Methyloterricola oryzae: one gene and its partners. The protein of the gene in region 3 interacts with the protein of the main gene of each other region in a pairwise test. Links are inferred from orthologs where the notes say so. Each region holds a gene or a part of one and is shown on either strand. Other genes may lie near its edges.

Evidence for each region. The genes of interacting proteins can lie anywhere in the genome.
Region 1: the proteins of rlmB (region 3) and tsaE interact in binary tests that used the Escherichia coli proteins (3 or more experiments, as listed by UniProt). The link is inferred for Methyloterricola oryzae from one-to-one orthologs.
Region 2: the proteins of rlmB (region 3) and EK23_RS04925 interact in binary tests that used the Escherichia coli proteins (3 or more experiments, as listed by UniProt). The link is inferred for Methyloterricola oryzae from one-to-one orthologs.

Annotation. Positions count from the first base shown.
Region 1 is NZ_JYNS01000002.1:260,215-263,214, forward strand. It holds tsaE (tRNA (adenosine(37)-N6)-threonylcarbamoyltransferase complex ATPase subunit type 1 TsaE), read left to right. Parts: upstream 1-1,272; coding sequence 1,273-1,728; downstream 1,729-3,000. Other genes in the region: EK23_RS04925 (bifunctional ADP-dependent NAD(P)H-hydrate dehydratase/NAD(P)H-hydrate epimerase), read left to right, coding at 1-1,276; EK23_RS04935 (N-acetylmuramoyl-L-alanine amidase), read left to right, coding at 1,908-3,000. UniProt on the Escherichia coli protein: Required for the formation of a threonylcarbamoyl group on adenosine at position 37 (t(6)A37) in tRNAs that read codons beginning with adenine.
Region 2 is NZ_JYNS01000002.1:259,260-262,244, forward strand. It holds EK23_RS04925 (bifunctional ADP-dependent NAD(P)H-hydrate dehydratase/NAD(P)H-hydrate epimerase), read left to right. Parts: upstream 1-740; coding sequence 741-2,231; downstream 2,232-2,985. Other genes in the region: queG (tRNA epoxyqueuosine(34) reductase QueG), read right to left, coding at 1-628; tsaE (tRNA (adenosine(37)-N6)-threonylcarbamoyltransferase complex ATPase subunit type 1 TsaE), read left to right, coding at 2,228-2,683; EK23_RS04935 (N-acetylmuramoyl-L-alanine amidase), read left to right, coding at 2,863-2,985. UniProt on the Escherichia coli protein: Bifunctional enzyme that catalyzes the epimerization of the S- and R-forms of NAD(P)HX and the dehydration of the S-form of NAD(P)HX at the expense of ADP, which is converted to AMP.
Region 3 is NZ_JYNS01000004.1:147,098-154,983, forward strand. Bases 52-3,050 are described here. They hold rlmB (23S rRNA (guanosine(2251)-2'-O)-methyltransferase RlmB), read right to left. Parts: upstream 1,949-3,050; coding sequence 1,154-1,948; downstream 52-1,153. Other genes in these bases: mtnA (S-methyl-5-thioribose-1-phosphate isomerase), read right to left, coding at 52-774; EK23_RS08080 (hypothetical protein), read left to right, coding at 954-1,190; rnr (ribonuclease R), read right to left, coding at 1,945-3,050. In the rest of the region: more of mtnA, read right to left, coding at 1-51; more of rnr, read right to left, coding at 3,051-4,197; EK23_RS08095 (GTPase domain-containing protein), read left to right, coding at 4,460-6,292; EK23_RS08100 (GTPase), read left to right, coding at 6,285-7,886. UniProt on the Escherichia coli protein: Specifically methylates the ribose of guanosine 2251 in 23S rRNA.

The DNA.
Region 1 (3,000 bases), on a different replicon or contig from region 3:
CTATGTGCTGGCGCGCCTGGCCAGGGCCGAGGGCATGGACGTGCGGGTCTATCCGGTCGCCGACCCGGCACACTTGCGCGGCGATGCGCTGAAAGCCTGGCAGGATTACCGCCAGGCGGATGGTCCGGTGCTGGATTTCATCCCGGAAGGTTTCGAAGGTGCCGAGGTACTGGTGGACGGGCTTCTGGGCACCGGGCTGGACCGCCCGGTCAGCGGCGTCTACGAACAGGTGATCGGTGCGATCAACCGCTTTGCGGGCGGCGTGCTGGCCCTGGATATTCCCTCGGGGCTCCATGCGGACACCGGCGCGATCCTGGGCGCGGCCGTGCGCGCTCAGGTCACTGTGAGTTTCATCGGCCTCAAGCAGGGCCTGTTCACCGGCGAGGGCCCGGATTGTTGCGGGGAGCTGCGTTTCGCCGATCTGGATACGCCGGTGGCGGTGCAGCATTCTCAGAAGGCTTCGGCGGAATTGCTTCCGTGCCCGCCGCTGGATTTGCCTACGCGTAGCCGAACCGCCCACAAGGGCCACTGCGGCCATGTGCTGGTGGTGGGCGGCGACTGCGGGTTTGCTGGCGCGGCCCGCATGGCGGCGGAAGCAGCGGCGCGGGTGGGCGCCGGACTGGTGTCCATCGCCACCCGGCCCCAGCATGCCTCGGTCTTGAATCTGACCCGCCCGGAACTCATGTGCCGTGGTGTGGAATCGGCGGCGGAACTGGACGGTCTGCTGCGCTCGGCCAGCGTGGTGGCGGTCGGCCCGGGACTCGGGCAATCCCCATGGGCACGGGATCTATTCAGGGCCGTAATCGACTCTGCCCTGCCTCTGGTGGTGGATGCCGACGGACTCAATCTGCTGGCGGCCGATCCGCGCCGGCGGGATGACTGGGTGCTGACGCCCCATCCGGGCGAGGCGGGTCGCCTGTTGGGAGTCGCTTCGGGGGAGGTTCAGCGCGACCGTTTCGCCGCCGCCGCGAGTCTGCAGGAGCGATACGGCGGTGTCCTGGTGCTGAAGGGAGCCGGCAGCCTTGTGCGCGGTGGGGATGACGTGCCCCGCATCTGCCGGCTCGGTAACCCCGGCATGGCTTCGGGCGGCATGGGCGATGTGCTGACGGGCGTCATCGCTGGCCTCATTGCCCAGGGAGTGAGTGTGCAGACGGCTGCAGAAATGGGTGTCGTGGCGCATGCGGCGGCGGCAGACCTGGCGGCCGCCGAGGGCGGCGAGCGCGGTTTGCTGGCCTCGGATCTTTTTCCGCATCTGCGGCGTCTGGTCAATCCATGAAGCGGCTGCTGGCGGACGAGGCGGAAACCTTGGCTTTCGGCGGGCGCTTGTTTGACGCCCTGATCCCGGGCTGCGTGGTGTTCCTGCACGGCGATTTGGGAGCCGGCAAGACTACCCTGGTGCGCGGCGCACTGCGCGCCGGCGGATACACCGGCGCCGTAAAAAGCCCCACGTATACCCTGGTGGAGGAATACCGGATCGGGGAAGCGACGTTCTTTCATTTCGACCTGTACCGGCTGGCCGATCCGGAGGAGTTGGAGTGGATGGGCATCCGGGATTTCTTCCGACCCGATGCCATTTGCTTTGTCGAGTGGCCCGAGCGCGGCGCCGGCCTGTTGCCAGTTGCCGATCTTGATCTATCCTTGCTCGTACACGGAACATCACGCCAGCTTTCGGCCCTGGCCTCAACCCCCTGCGGCGAGGCTGTACTGAGGGCGATGATGGACGCGTAAGCGGCCGGGGCGCCACGCGACACTGCAGCACAGACCGCGTTGGCGTTCAGGCCGGCTCCCTGTGCGGACATGCGCGGGGGACATGAAGTCGCTTCGCGACATTTTAATAAGAAAAAGCTTGCGGCCATTCCGCTTGCTGCGTTAAGGTCATGGGCCCGCGAGGCGGTCGTCGGACGGTTATGTTGAATATTGCAAGTCGCCTTGTTTTTCTGCTGTCGCTGCTGGTTGCAGATGCCGCAGCCGCCAGTCAGCTTAAATCCATCAGTCTCGCGACTGCGGACCGGCACGCGCGCCTGTTGCTGGATCTTTCCGCCCCCGCCGAATCATCCTTGAGTCTGGATCCAAACCACCGCCGACTGGTGTTCCGCTTGCGCGACACGCAGATGGCCGCCACATTGAAACAGCCCCCGGCGTCCCATCCCCTGGTTGAAGGCATAAAGGCCTCTGCGGATGGGCACGGCATGACCCTGCGGATTGACCTCAAGAAGCAGGTGAGTGCGCATTGTTTTCCGGCCCATCAGGGCCAGCAATGGGTCATCCAGTTGGCCGAAGATGGTAACGCGGCCGCGGCCAGGCCGACAGGCTCGCCCCGGGTAGAGACCGGGCCATCGCGGGCCGCCGCAGCCAGCGAGCGGGTTGCCCCAAAGACGGATTCCAAGGCGGATGCCAAGAAGGTCACGGCGGCTGCGCGCAAGTCCCGTTCCCAGGAACGCATCATCGTCATCGACGCCGGTCACGGCGGGAAGGACACGGGCGCCATCGGGCCGGCAGGGACCCGTGAGAAGGATGTGGTGCTGGCCATCGCCCGCAAGCTGGAGGCGATGGTCCGCGCGGAGCCGGGCATGCGCGCCGTGCTCACGCGGCAATCCGACCAGTTCGTGCAGTTGGCAGAGCGCGCCGACATCAGCCGCCGCGAACACGCCGACCTGTTCGTGTCCCTGCATGCCGATGCCTATATCAATGCCGAAGCCAAAGGCTCGTCTGTTTTCACGCTTTCCAACAACGGCGCCAGCAGCGTCGCGGCGCGCTGGCTGGCTGATCGGGAAAATAGCGCGGATCTGGTGGGCGGCGTGCAGTTGCGCGACAAGGGCAAGGTACTGGCGTCCGTGCTGTTGGATCTGTCCCAGAATGCGGCCATCGAGGACAGCGATCATGCCGCCGCGCACATTCTGGACGAACTCGGGAAGGGGCACGAGCTTCATCACCGTGAAGTCCAGAAAGCCGGCTTCGTGGTGCTGAAATCGCCGGACGTGCCATCGCTGCTGGTGGAAA
Region 2 (2,985 bases), on a different replicon or contig from region 3:
AAGGTGCGACGATGGCCCGGGTGGGGCAGACGTCGATGCAGGCCTTGCAACTGCCGCAATGATTGGGCAATGGCGTGTCCACCGGCAGGGGCAGGTCGGTATAGATCTCGCCCAGGAAGAACCAAGAGCCCGCCTTCCGGTCGATCAGGTTGGAATGCTTGCCGATCCAGCCCAGCCCGGCTTTTTCGGCGAGCGCCTTTTCCAACACCGGCGCACTGTCGGTGAAGACCCGATAGCCGAATGGCCCCACCGCCGCTTCGATGCGCGTGGCCAGTTGCTGCAGGCGCGCTCGCATGAGCTTGTGGTAGTCCCGGCCCAGGGCATAGCGCGAAATATACGCCGCTGCGGGGTCTTCCAGGCGCTCGCGCAGGCTTTCCCGAGGTTCTGGCAGGTAGTCCATGCGCGCGCTGATGACCCGCAGCGTGCCTGGCACCAGTTCCTGCGGCCGGCTGCGTTTGCTGCCATGACGCGCCATATAGTCCATCTCGCCGTGGAAGCCGTCGTCCAGCCAAGCCTGCAGTTGGCCCTCCGCCTCGCTGAGGTCGATGTCCGTGATGCCCAGGGCCTGAAAGCCGAGTTCCCTTCCCCAGGCCTTGATGTGGCGGGCGAGGGTGACCGTGTCGGGCAATGCGGGTTCCGCTTCAGATCCGGAGCTTGGCGTCGGTGTGGGGTTTGGCGACAATGGGCACCTGATAGGGCCGGCGCACGAGTCGCGCCGCGTAAAACTAGCTTAGCGTCCAATGACTACCCACGACAATCCGAGTTTGCCGCGGCATCTGTTCCGGGCCGAGCAGGTCCGTGCGATGGACCGTTTCGCCATCGAAACCATCGGTATTCCAGGTTACGAGCTGATGTGCCGGGCTGGCGCGGCGGCACTGGACGTACTCCGCCAGCGCTGGCCGGGCGCGCGCACCGTATCGGTTCTGTGCGGGAGCGGCAACAACGGCGGCGATGGCTATGTGCTGGCGCGCCTGGCCAGGGCCGAGGGCATGGACGTGCGGGTCTATCCGGTCGCCGACCCGGCACACTTGCGCGGCGATGCGCTGAAAGCCTGGCAGGATTACCGCCAGGCGGATGGTCCGGTGCTGGATTTCATCCCGGAAGGTTTCGAAGGTGCCGAGGTACTGGTGGACGGGCTTCTGGGCACCGGGCTGGACCGCCCGGTCAGCGGCGTCTACGAACAGGTGATCGGTGCGATCAACCGCTTTGCGGGCGGCGTGCTGGCCCTGGATATTCCCTCGGGGCTCCATGCGGACACCGGCGCGATCCTGGGCGCGGCCGTGCGCGCTCAGGTCACTGTGAGTTTCATCGGCCTCAAGCAGGGCCTGTTCACCGGCGAGGGCCCGGATTGTTGCGGGGAGCTGCGTTTCGCCGATCTGGATACGCCGGTGGCGGTGCAGCATTCTCAGAAGGCTTCGGCGGAATTGCTTCCGTGCCCGCCGCTGGATTTGCCTACGCGTAGCCGAACCGCCCACAAGGGCCACTGCGGCCATGTGCTGGTGGTGGGCGGCGACTGCGGGTTTGCTGGCGCGGCCCGCATGGCGGCGGAAGCAGCGGCGCGGGTGGGCGCCGGACTGGTGTCCATCGCCACCCGGCCCCAGCATGCCTCGGTCTTGAATCTGACCCGCCCGGAACTCATGTGCCGTGGTGTGGAATCGGCGGCGGAACTGGACGGTCTGCTGCGCTCGGCCAGCGTGGTGGCGGTCGGCCCGGGACTCGGGCAATCCCCATGGGCACGGGATCTATTCAGGGCCGTAATCGACTCTGCCCTGCCTCTGGTGGTGGATGCCGACGGACTCAATCTGCTGGCGGCCGATCCGCGCCGGCGGGATGACTGGGTGCTGACGCCCCATCCGGGCGAGGCGGGTCGCCTGTTGGGAGTCGCTTCGGGGGAGGTTCAGCGCGACCGTTTCGCCGCCGCCGCGAGTCTGCAGGAGCGATACGGCGGTGTCCTGGTGCTGAAGGGAGCCGGCAGCCTTGTGCGCGGTGGGGATGACGTGCCCCGCATCTGCCGGCTCGGTAACCCCGGCATGGCTTCGGGCGGCATGGGCGATGTGCTGACGGGCGTCATCGCTGGCCTCATTGCCCAGGGAGTGAGTGTGCAGACGGCTGCAGAAATGGGTGTCGTGGCGCATGCGGCGGCGGCAGACCTGGCGGCCGCCGAGGGCGGCGAGCGCGGTTTGCTGGCCTCGGATCTTTTTCCGCATCTGCGGCGTCTGGTCAATCCATGAAGCGGCTGCTGGCGGACGAGGCGGAAACCTTGGCTTTCGGCGGGCGCTTGTTTGACGCCCTGATCCCGGGCTGCGTGGTGTTCCTGCACGGCGATTTGGGAGCCGGCAAGACTACCCTGGTGCGCGGCGCACTGCGCGCCGGCGGATACACCGGCGCCGTAAAAAGCCCCACGTATACCCTGGTGGAGGAATACCGGATCGGGGAAGCGACGTTCTTTCATTTCGACCTGTACCGGCTGGCCGATCCGGAGGAGTTGGAGTGGATGGGCATCCGGGATTTCTTCCGACCCGATGCCATTTGCTTTGTCGAGTGGCCCGAGCGCGGCGCCGGCCTGTTGCCAGTTGCCGATCTTGATCTATCCTTGCTCGTACACGGAACATCACGCCAGCTTTCGGCCCTGGCCTCAACCCCCTGCGGCGAGGCTGTACTGAGGGCGATGATGGACGCGTAAGCGGCCGGGGCGCCACGCGACACTGCAGCACAGACCGCGTTGGCGTTCAGGCCGGCTCCCTGTGCGGACATGCGCGGGGGACATGAAGTCGCTTCGCGACATTTTAATAAGAAAAAGCTTGCGGCCATTCCGCTTGCTGCGTTAAGGTCATGGGCCCGCGAGGCGGTCGTCGGACGGTTATGTTGAATATTGCAAGTCGCCTTGTTTTTCTGCTGTCGCTGCTGGTTGCAGATGCCGCAGCCGCCAGTCAGCTTAAATCCATCAGTCTCGCGACTGCGGACCGGCACGCGCGCCTGTTGCTG
Region 3 (7,886 bases):
CGCCAGGGAATAGGTGCCGATCTTGTTGGCGGTATCGCCATTGGCCGCGATGCGGTCGGCGCCCACCAGCACCCATTGCACCTTGCCCGCCTTCATCAGCCAAGCGGCGGCGGAGTCGGCGATCAGGGTGGCCGGAATGCCATCCTGCTCCAGCTCCCACACAGTCAGGCGCGCGCCCTGCAACCAGGGCCGGGTCTCGCCGGCAAACACCGCAGGCCGCTCCATGGCCCAGGCGGTCCTGATCACGCCCAGGGCGGTCCCGTATCCACCGGTCGCCAGCGAACCCGTGTTGCAATGGGTAAGCAGGCCGGTGGAACCGGCCAACAGTTCCGCGCCCAGTTCCCCCATGCGGCGGTTGGCGCGAATGTCATCCTCATGGATGGCGCGCGCCACCGCCAGCAGGGCCGGCGTGGGATCGCCCGCGATGGACGCAATGGCCTCGCGCATCCGGTCCAGCGCCCAGAACAGGTTGACCGCCGTGGGGCGCGAAGCCGCCAGGATGCCGAAGTCTTCGGCGATGTCGTCTTTCCAAGCATCAGGGTTCGCCGCATAACGGTCGCGGGCCGCCAGCACCACGCCATAGGCGGCGGCGATGCCGATGGCCGGCGCTCCGCGCACCCGCATGCTGGCAATCGCTTCGGCGACGCCGGAGGCGCCGGCGAATTCCTCATACACGACCTGATCGGGCAGCTTGCGCTGGTCCAGCACGCGCAGCGCGCCATCCTGCCACTGCAGCGGGCGCACGCTGTCGACGCCGTCCTTCGGTTCACTCATGCTTCAATCTTGGGAAATGGTCTGTCACGCAGTGGCGAAAGGCCACCGTAAAAGCCATAGTTTACTGGGCGGGCGCGCATCCACCAAACCCGGCGACGCTAAGGACACCGGAAACTTCGCCAGGCCTGGCGGGTCAGAGAGCGTAAGCCCCGAAACCAGCCTAACTCTGGGAGATCAGCATGCGAGGACCCAAAAGCCTGTTTAGACGCCATTCGCAACCTGACCGCAGGAAACCCGTCGCCAACCTGCGCGAGCGCCTGCTATTCGCGGCGCTGGTCCTGTTGCCGTTGCTCTACGCCAATTTCAGCCTGATCCGCATGGGCTTCAAGCCGTCCGAGGCCGGCCTCAACGTCGAACTGGCGGAAACCACCGGGGTGGTCTATCTCGATGAGGAGGAAGACGACACCCCCGAATGAGCCACTGCCCCGGCAGCGGTCGCGCGCTGACGAACCGCTTCGAACAACAGCACGCCGGTGGCCACGGAGAGATTAAGGCTTTCCACCTGCCCGGCCATGGGGATGCGCAGCAGGAAATCGCAGCTGTCACGGGTGAGCCGCCGCAATCCCTTGCCTTCGGCGCCCACCACCAGGGCCAGGGGCAGGTTCAGGTCCGTCTGGTACACACTGCGCTCGGCCTCCCCGGCCGCGCCGGCGATCCAGATACCGCTCTCCTTCAGCCAGCCCAGGGCGCGAACCAGGTTGGTCACCTTGTACAAGGGCATGGTTTCGGCGGCGCCCGAGGCGACCTTGCTCACCACGGGGGTGATGCCCGCGGCCTGATCCTTGGTAACGATGACCCCGTGCACGCCCGCGGCGTCCGCCGTGCGCAGGCAGGCGCCCAGGTTGTGCGGGTCCTGCACATGGTCGAGCACCAGGAAAAATGCGTGACTTTGCAGCCCCTCAAGGGCATCGCGCAACTCGTTTTCGCCGCGTTCCTGCGGCAGTTCCACCTCCAGCACCACGCCTTGATGGTTCTGGCCCTCCACCATCCGATCCAGGGTCTTGCGGTTGGCCGGCTGCACGCTGATACCCAGGCGCTCCAGATCGCGCCGCAAGGCGCTCAGGCGCTGATCGGCGCGCTGTTCGTCCAACCAGGCGGTTACGAGCTTGTCGGGCGTGTTCGCGAGAGCCGACTGCGCGGCGTGCAGGCCGAAGATACGGCGGCGCGCGCTCATCCCTTGCGTGGGCGGCGGCGACGCTTGCGCGCGGTTCCTTCCTTGGCCTTCGGCACCGCCTTCAGCAATTCGAAGTCCATCTTGCGCTCATCCAGATCCACCCGCGCCACCAACACGCGCACCTTGTCGCCCAGCCGGTAGGTGACGCCGCTGCGTTCGCCCACCAGGCGATGGCCGATGGGATCATAGTGGAAGTAGTCCTTGTCCAGGTTGGAGATGTGCACCAGGCCTTCCACGAAGATATCGGTGAGCTCCACGAAGAAGCCGAAAGAGGTGACGGCGGAAATCACCCCGTCGAACTCCTCGCCCAGCTTGGACTGCATGTACTCGCACTTGAGCCAGCTCACCACATCGCGGGTGGCCTCGTCGGCGCGGCGCTCGGCGGCGGAACAGTGCTCGCCGAACAGCACCATGTCGCTGCCGGAATAGCCGAAGGCCTCCGGCGCGCGCCCCTCCAGGGCGTACTTGATGCCCCGGTGCACCAGCAGGTCCGGATAGCGGCGAATGGGGGACGTGAAATGGGTATAGGACTCCAACGCCAGGCCGAAATGGCCTTTCTTCTCGGGGCTGTAGACTGCCTGGGACAAAGAGCGCAGCAGCACCGTCTGGATCAGGTGCTCGTCGGGACGCCCGGCGATCTTCTCCAGTAGTTGGAAATAGTGCTTGGGCTCGGGCTTGTCGCCGCCGGCCAGGCTGAGCCCGACCTCCCCCAGAAAGCTGCGCAGGTCCGTCAGCTTCTCAAGGGACGGCCCGTCATGTATGCGCAACAAGTGCGGAACTTTGGACTTGGCCAGGAAGCGTGCCGCGCAGGTGTTGGCGGCCAGCATGCACTCCTCGATCAGACGGTGGGCGTCGTTGCGGCTGACCGGCACGATGTTCTCGATCTTGCGATCCTCGCCGAACACGATCTTCGACTCCTGGGTGTCGAAATCCATGGCGCCGCGCTCCTCGCGCGCCTCGTGCAGGAGTTGGTAGACCTTGTAGAGTTCTTCCAGATGGGGCAGCAGTGCGCTGCGCTTCTTGCGCGCCGCTTTGTCCTTGTCCACCAAGATCTTGGCCACCTCGTTATAAGTGAGCCGCGCGTGCGAGCGCATCACCGCCGGGTAGAACTTGGAGCGGGTGATCTTGCCGGCGCTGTTGAGCAGCATCTCGCAGACCATGCACAGCCGGTCTTCCTCCGGGTTGATGGAGCACAATCCGTTGGAGAGTACTTCCGGGAGCATGGGAATGACGCGCTCGGGGAAATACACCGAGGTGCCGCGCCGCTGCGCCTCCCGGTCCAGGGCGGTGCTGGGCCTGACGTAATGGGACACGTCGGCGATGGCCACATAGAGCTTCCAGCCCTTGGGGGTGGGCTCGCAGTAGACCGCGTCATCAAAGTCGCGGGCGTCCTCGCCGTCGATGGTCACCAGGGGCAGCTTGCGCAGGTCGATGCGCCCGGCCTTGGCCTCTTCCGGCACCTCCCGGCCGAGCCCGGAGATCTCTTTTTCCACTTCCTCCGGCCAGACATTGGGCAGGTCGTGGGAGCGGATCGCCACCTCGATTTCCAGGCCGGGGGCCATATGGTCACCCAGCACCTCGATGATGCGGCCGGTGGGCTGGCGGTGGCGGGTGGGCTGGGCGATGATCTCGACCACCACGATCTGCCCCTCGCGAGCACCCGAGAGATCCTCCGGCGCGACGATGAACTCGTGCACGATGTGCTTGCTGTCCGGCACCACGCTGTAGATGCCGCGCTCACTGTAGAGCCGGCCCACGAGATGCCAGGTATTGTGCTCCAGCACCTCGATGATGGCCGCCTCGCGCCGCCCGCGCCGGTCGACACCGCGCACGCTGGCCAGGGCCCGGTCCTCGTGCATCAGCACCCGCATTTCCTTGGGCGAGATGAACAAGTCCTCGCTGCCGTCGTCGGGGCGCAGGAAGCCGAAGCCGTCGGGATGGCCGAGCACGCGGCCCGCGATCAGATCCTTGTGATTGACATAGCAATAACGCTCGCGTCGGTTGCGCAGCAACTGGCCGTCCCGTTCCATGGCATTCAGCCGGCGGCGCAGGGACTCGATGTCCTGCTCGTCGTCCACGCCCAGAAGGTCCGCCAGTTCCTCCAGGCACAAGGGCACCGCCTTCTCCTTGATCTGTTCAAGGATCAGTTCGCGGCTGGGAATGGGGCGTTCGTATTTTTCCGCTTCGCGTTGCGCGTAGGGATCGTTGAGTTTGAAGTTTCGGGCCTTCTTTGTAGAAGGTGATGTCATTGATGATTCGTCCTGTTTTATCCTTGAGGCGACGGCCGCGGCGCAACGGTCGATGTCCCCTGCCGTGCGCGGTCCGGGGCACGGGGAGCGGTCTGCGCGCAGTGTCTGCTCGGTATCGCGAATGCCCGGAATGGGGCTTGCGGAATTCCCGCGCGAATGTCGCAATGATAATGCAGATGAGCCATCTTGGGGCCATAAACCCTAAAGGAATTTGGAAAAACTGCTTTTGCCGGATCGAAGCTGCCTCACGGGAATGGAAGGAATGAACCGCGCCAAGACAACACCTGCAAGCCCCACGGGCGCGAACTCAGCCCGCAATGCGATCGTGTACAATACCGACTTTGCCGTCAGCGGCCGCCCCGTGAACCCAGACCTCCTATCCGTCATCCGCCTGATCCGGCAGCGCCATGAATCCGTGCTGCAGGCAACGCGCAGTCCGTCGAACAGCGAGTCGCTGGCGCGCAGCCTGGTTTCCCTTCGGCTGGCGGAGAATGCCCTGCAAAAGGGCGAACTGCTGGCCCGCCACCCCGACCATCCCATCCAGATTGCGGTCATCGGGCCCACCCAGGTGGGCAAGAGTTCGGTCACCAACGTCCTGCTGGGAACCGACATGGCAAGGGTCAGCCCCCTGGCGGGCTTCACCGTGCATCCCCAAGGTTTCGCGCTGGGCACGGGCGATACCGCTTGGGCGGCAGCCTATTTCGGCCAATCAGCCACGCCCCTGGACCAGCTCAGCGCCGACCGCTACGACGCTTATGCCCTGACCGATGCGGGCGGTGCCGGACATGAACTCGCCCCGGCGGTGGTGTGGGACACCCCGGATTTCGACTCGGTCGACGCCGATGACTACCGCGCCGGAGTCCTGCGCACCGTCGCGCTGGCCGACGTGGTGCTGCTGGTGGTCAGCAAGGACAAGTACGCCGACCAGACCGTCTGGGACACCATGCGACTGCTCGAACCCCTGGGACAACCCACCGCCATCTGCCTGAACAAGGTGCCGGACGAATCGGCCGCGGCGCTTTCACGTTCATTGGAAGAGAAGTGGCGCAGCGTGCGCAAGGACGTGCCGGCGCCGGTGGTGGTGCTGCCGTATCTGGAGAAAGGCCCTGGGGCGTTGGTCGCTGCCCGGAACGCGCTGGACGGCGTGCTACGCCGCTGCATCGCCCGCGTACACCGGGAATCCCAAGGGGCACATTGCCAGGAACTGCTGCGCCGCCACTGGAGCGCGTGGACCGCCCCCGCCCGGGTCGAGCATGCCGCCCTGGCGGAATGGCGCCGTCATGTGGAGGAAGCCACGGAGGCGGGGCTTGCGGTCTATCAGCGGGATTTTCTCGACCACCCGCAGCATTACGAAACCTTTCAGCGCGCCCTGGCGGAACTCCTGACCCTGCTGGAAATTCCCGGCGTAGCCAGGGCCCTGCTGACCGCGCGCAGCATCGTCACCTGGCCGGTGCGCCAACTGAGCCGCCTGGGCCGCTCCCTGAGCGGCCACAAGGGCGAGGCCGGCCAGGAAATCGCCGTGCTGCGCCAGGCGGTGGATCACCTGCTGCTGCAGTTGGGCGAGACCGCCCTGGAGCGGTCCGAAGAAGCCGGCGCCATGCGCGACTGGTGGCAGGAAGTCGCGCAACTGCTGCGGCGCGAGCAGCGGCTGCAGGCCGACCGCAGCTACGCCGCCATCGCCGCGTACCACCGCGCCTTTCAGCCCGAGATCGAGCACACGGCCCGCCAGTTGTACGACCGCCTGCGTGAACACCCGGCCATCCTCAACAGTTTGCGAGCCACGCGCCTCACCACCGATGCGGCGGCCCTGGCGGTGGCCCTGCATACGGGCGGCATCGGCGTGCAGGATTTCGTGCTGGCGCCCGCCATCCTCTCGCTCACTTCCCTGCTCGCGGAAAGCGCGCTGGGGCATTACCTCAGCCGGGCGGAAGCCGAGCTGAAGCAGCGCCAGCGCCAGCAGGTCACCGAACTCCTGGGCCGCGAGCCGGGCTTGGCTCTCGCGCGTCTGCCCGAGCGGCTGCGTTCCGAAGGCCGCTTCCAATTGCCGGAACCCGCCTTGCAGTCCGTCGAGTCGGAAATTTTCTCCCATGCGTGAGTTCCTCGAGCAACTGACCGGCGAGGTGCGGCGCTGGGCCCTGGACGGGCAGGCCCAAGGCTGGCTGGACGCGGAGCATGTCGCGCGGCTGGAAACCCTGGAGACCCGTTCCCCGGCCACCCTGTTCGACGCCGACCTGCACCGCCCCCTGGTGGTCGCGTTCTTCGGCGGCACCGGCGTGGGCAAGAGCACCCTGCTCAATCGCCTGGCGGGAGAGGACATCGCCCGCACCGGCATCGAGCGCCCCACTTCGCGCGAGGTGTCGATCTACCTGCACGAATCCATGCGCATACGCCAGCTTCCCGCCGGGTTTCCCCTGGACCGGGTGCGCAGCGCCTACCACCGCGACGAGCAGAGGCGGCAGGTGCTGTGGATCGACATGCCCGACATCGACAGCACCGAAATCGGCAACCGCGATCTGGTCATGGACTGGCTGCCCCACATCGACGTGCTGGTCTATGTGGTCAGCCCGGAACGCTACCGCGATGACAAGGGATGGCGCCTGCTGCAGCGGCATTGCCGCGACCATGCCTGGCTGTTCGTCATGAACCAGTGGGACCTGGGAGATCCGCTGCAACAGCAGGACTTTCTCAAGCTGCTGTCGCAAGGCGGCTTCGCCGACCCGCTGATCCTGTGCACGGACTGCCGCCGTCTGGGCGCTGCCGATGATTTCGAACGCCTGCAGGAGACCATCCAGTCCCTGGCCGACGAGCACGTGATCCAACAGTTGGAGGCGCGAGCCCTGCAACAGCGCCTGGAGGACCTGCGCCACCAGGTGGCCTCATGCCTGGAGGACCTGGGCGCCGAGCGGGCCTTCGAGAACCTGCGTGCGTTCTGGTCGGATACCTGGGACGAAGCGCGCCGGACACTGCTGCGCGGTTTGGCCTGGCCCCTTCAGGAAGCCGCCAGGGCCTTCGTGCGTCACGAGGCAAGCCCATTGTTGAAGCGGCTCAAGCTCGACGGCGACGGAGACTCCGAAACCCGACCGGACAAGCCGGCTGCGCCTTCGCTGTTGTGGGACGACTGGGCGCAGATGCAGCTGCAGGATGCCCTCGATCGTCTCCTGCTGGAAGCCGGGGATGCCGGCGTGCCGCGCTCGCCGCTGCGGGCGGCCCTGCAGGAGCCGGCGCGCAAGGCCCGTGCGCGGGTGCTGAATGAAGCGCAAAAGAGCCTGCGGCTGGCCCTGGCCAATCCCGGCAACACACTGCAGCGCCTACTGCTCAAGACCACCGGGATCTGCGCCATCCTGCTGCCGTTGTCCGCCATCGGCTGGGTGTCCTACGACGTGGTCACCACCTACTACCAGAGCGCCCTGACCCACAGCGGCTATTTGGGAACGGATTTTGCCATACACGGCGGCCTGTTGATCGCCATCGCCTGGCTGCTTCCGTTCGCGCTGCACCGGATGCTGAAGCCCTCGGCCGAGCGCACCGCCCTGAAAGGACTGCGCCAGGGGGTCGAAGCCGCCCTGGCGAGCGTGGACGTGCAGGTCGCCAGCGCGGTCGAAGCCGTGGAGGCAAGCTGCCAAGCTTACCGTGAACAGGGCCATAAACTGCTGAACACCGCTACACCACCGGAATCCTTGCCTCAGGCA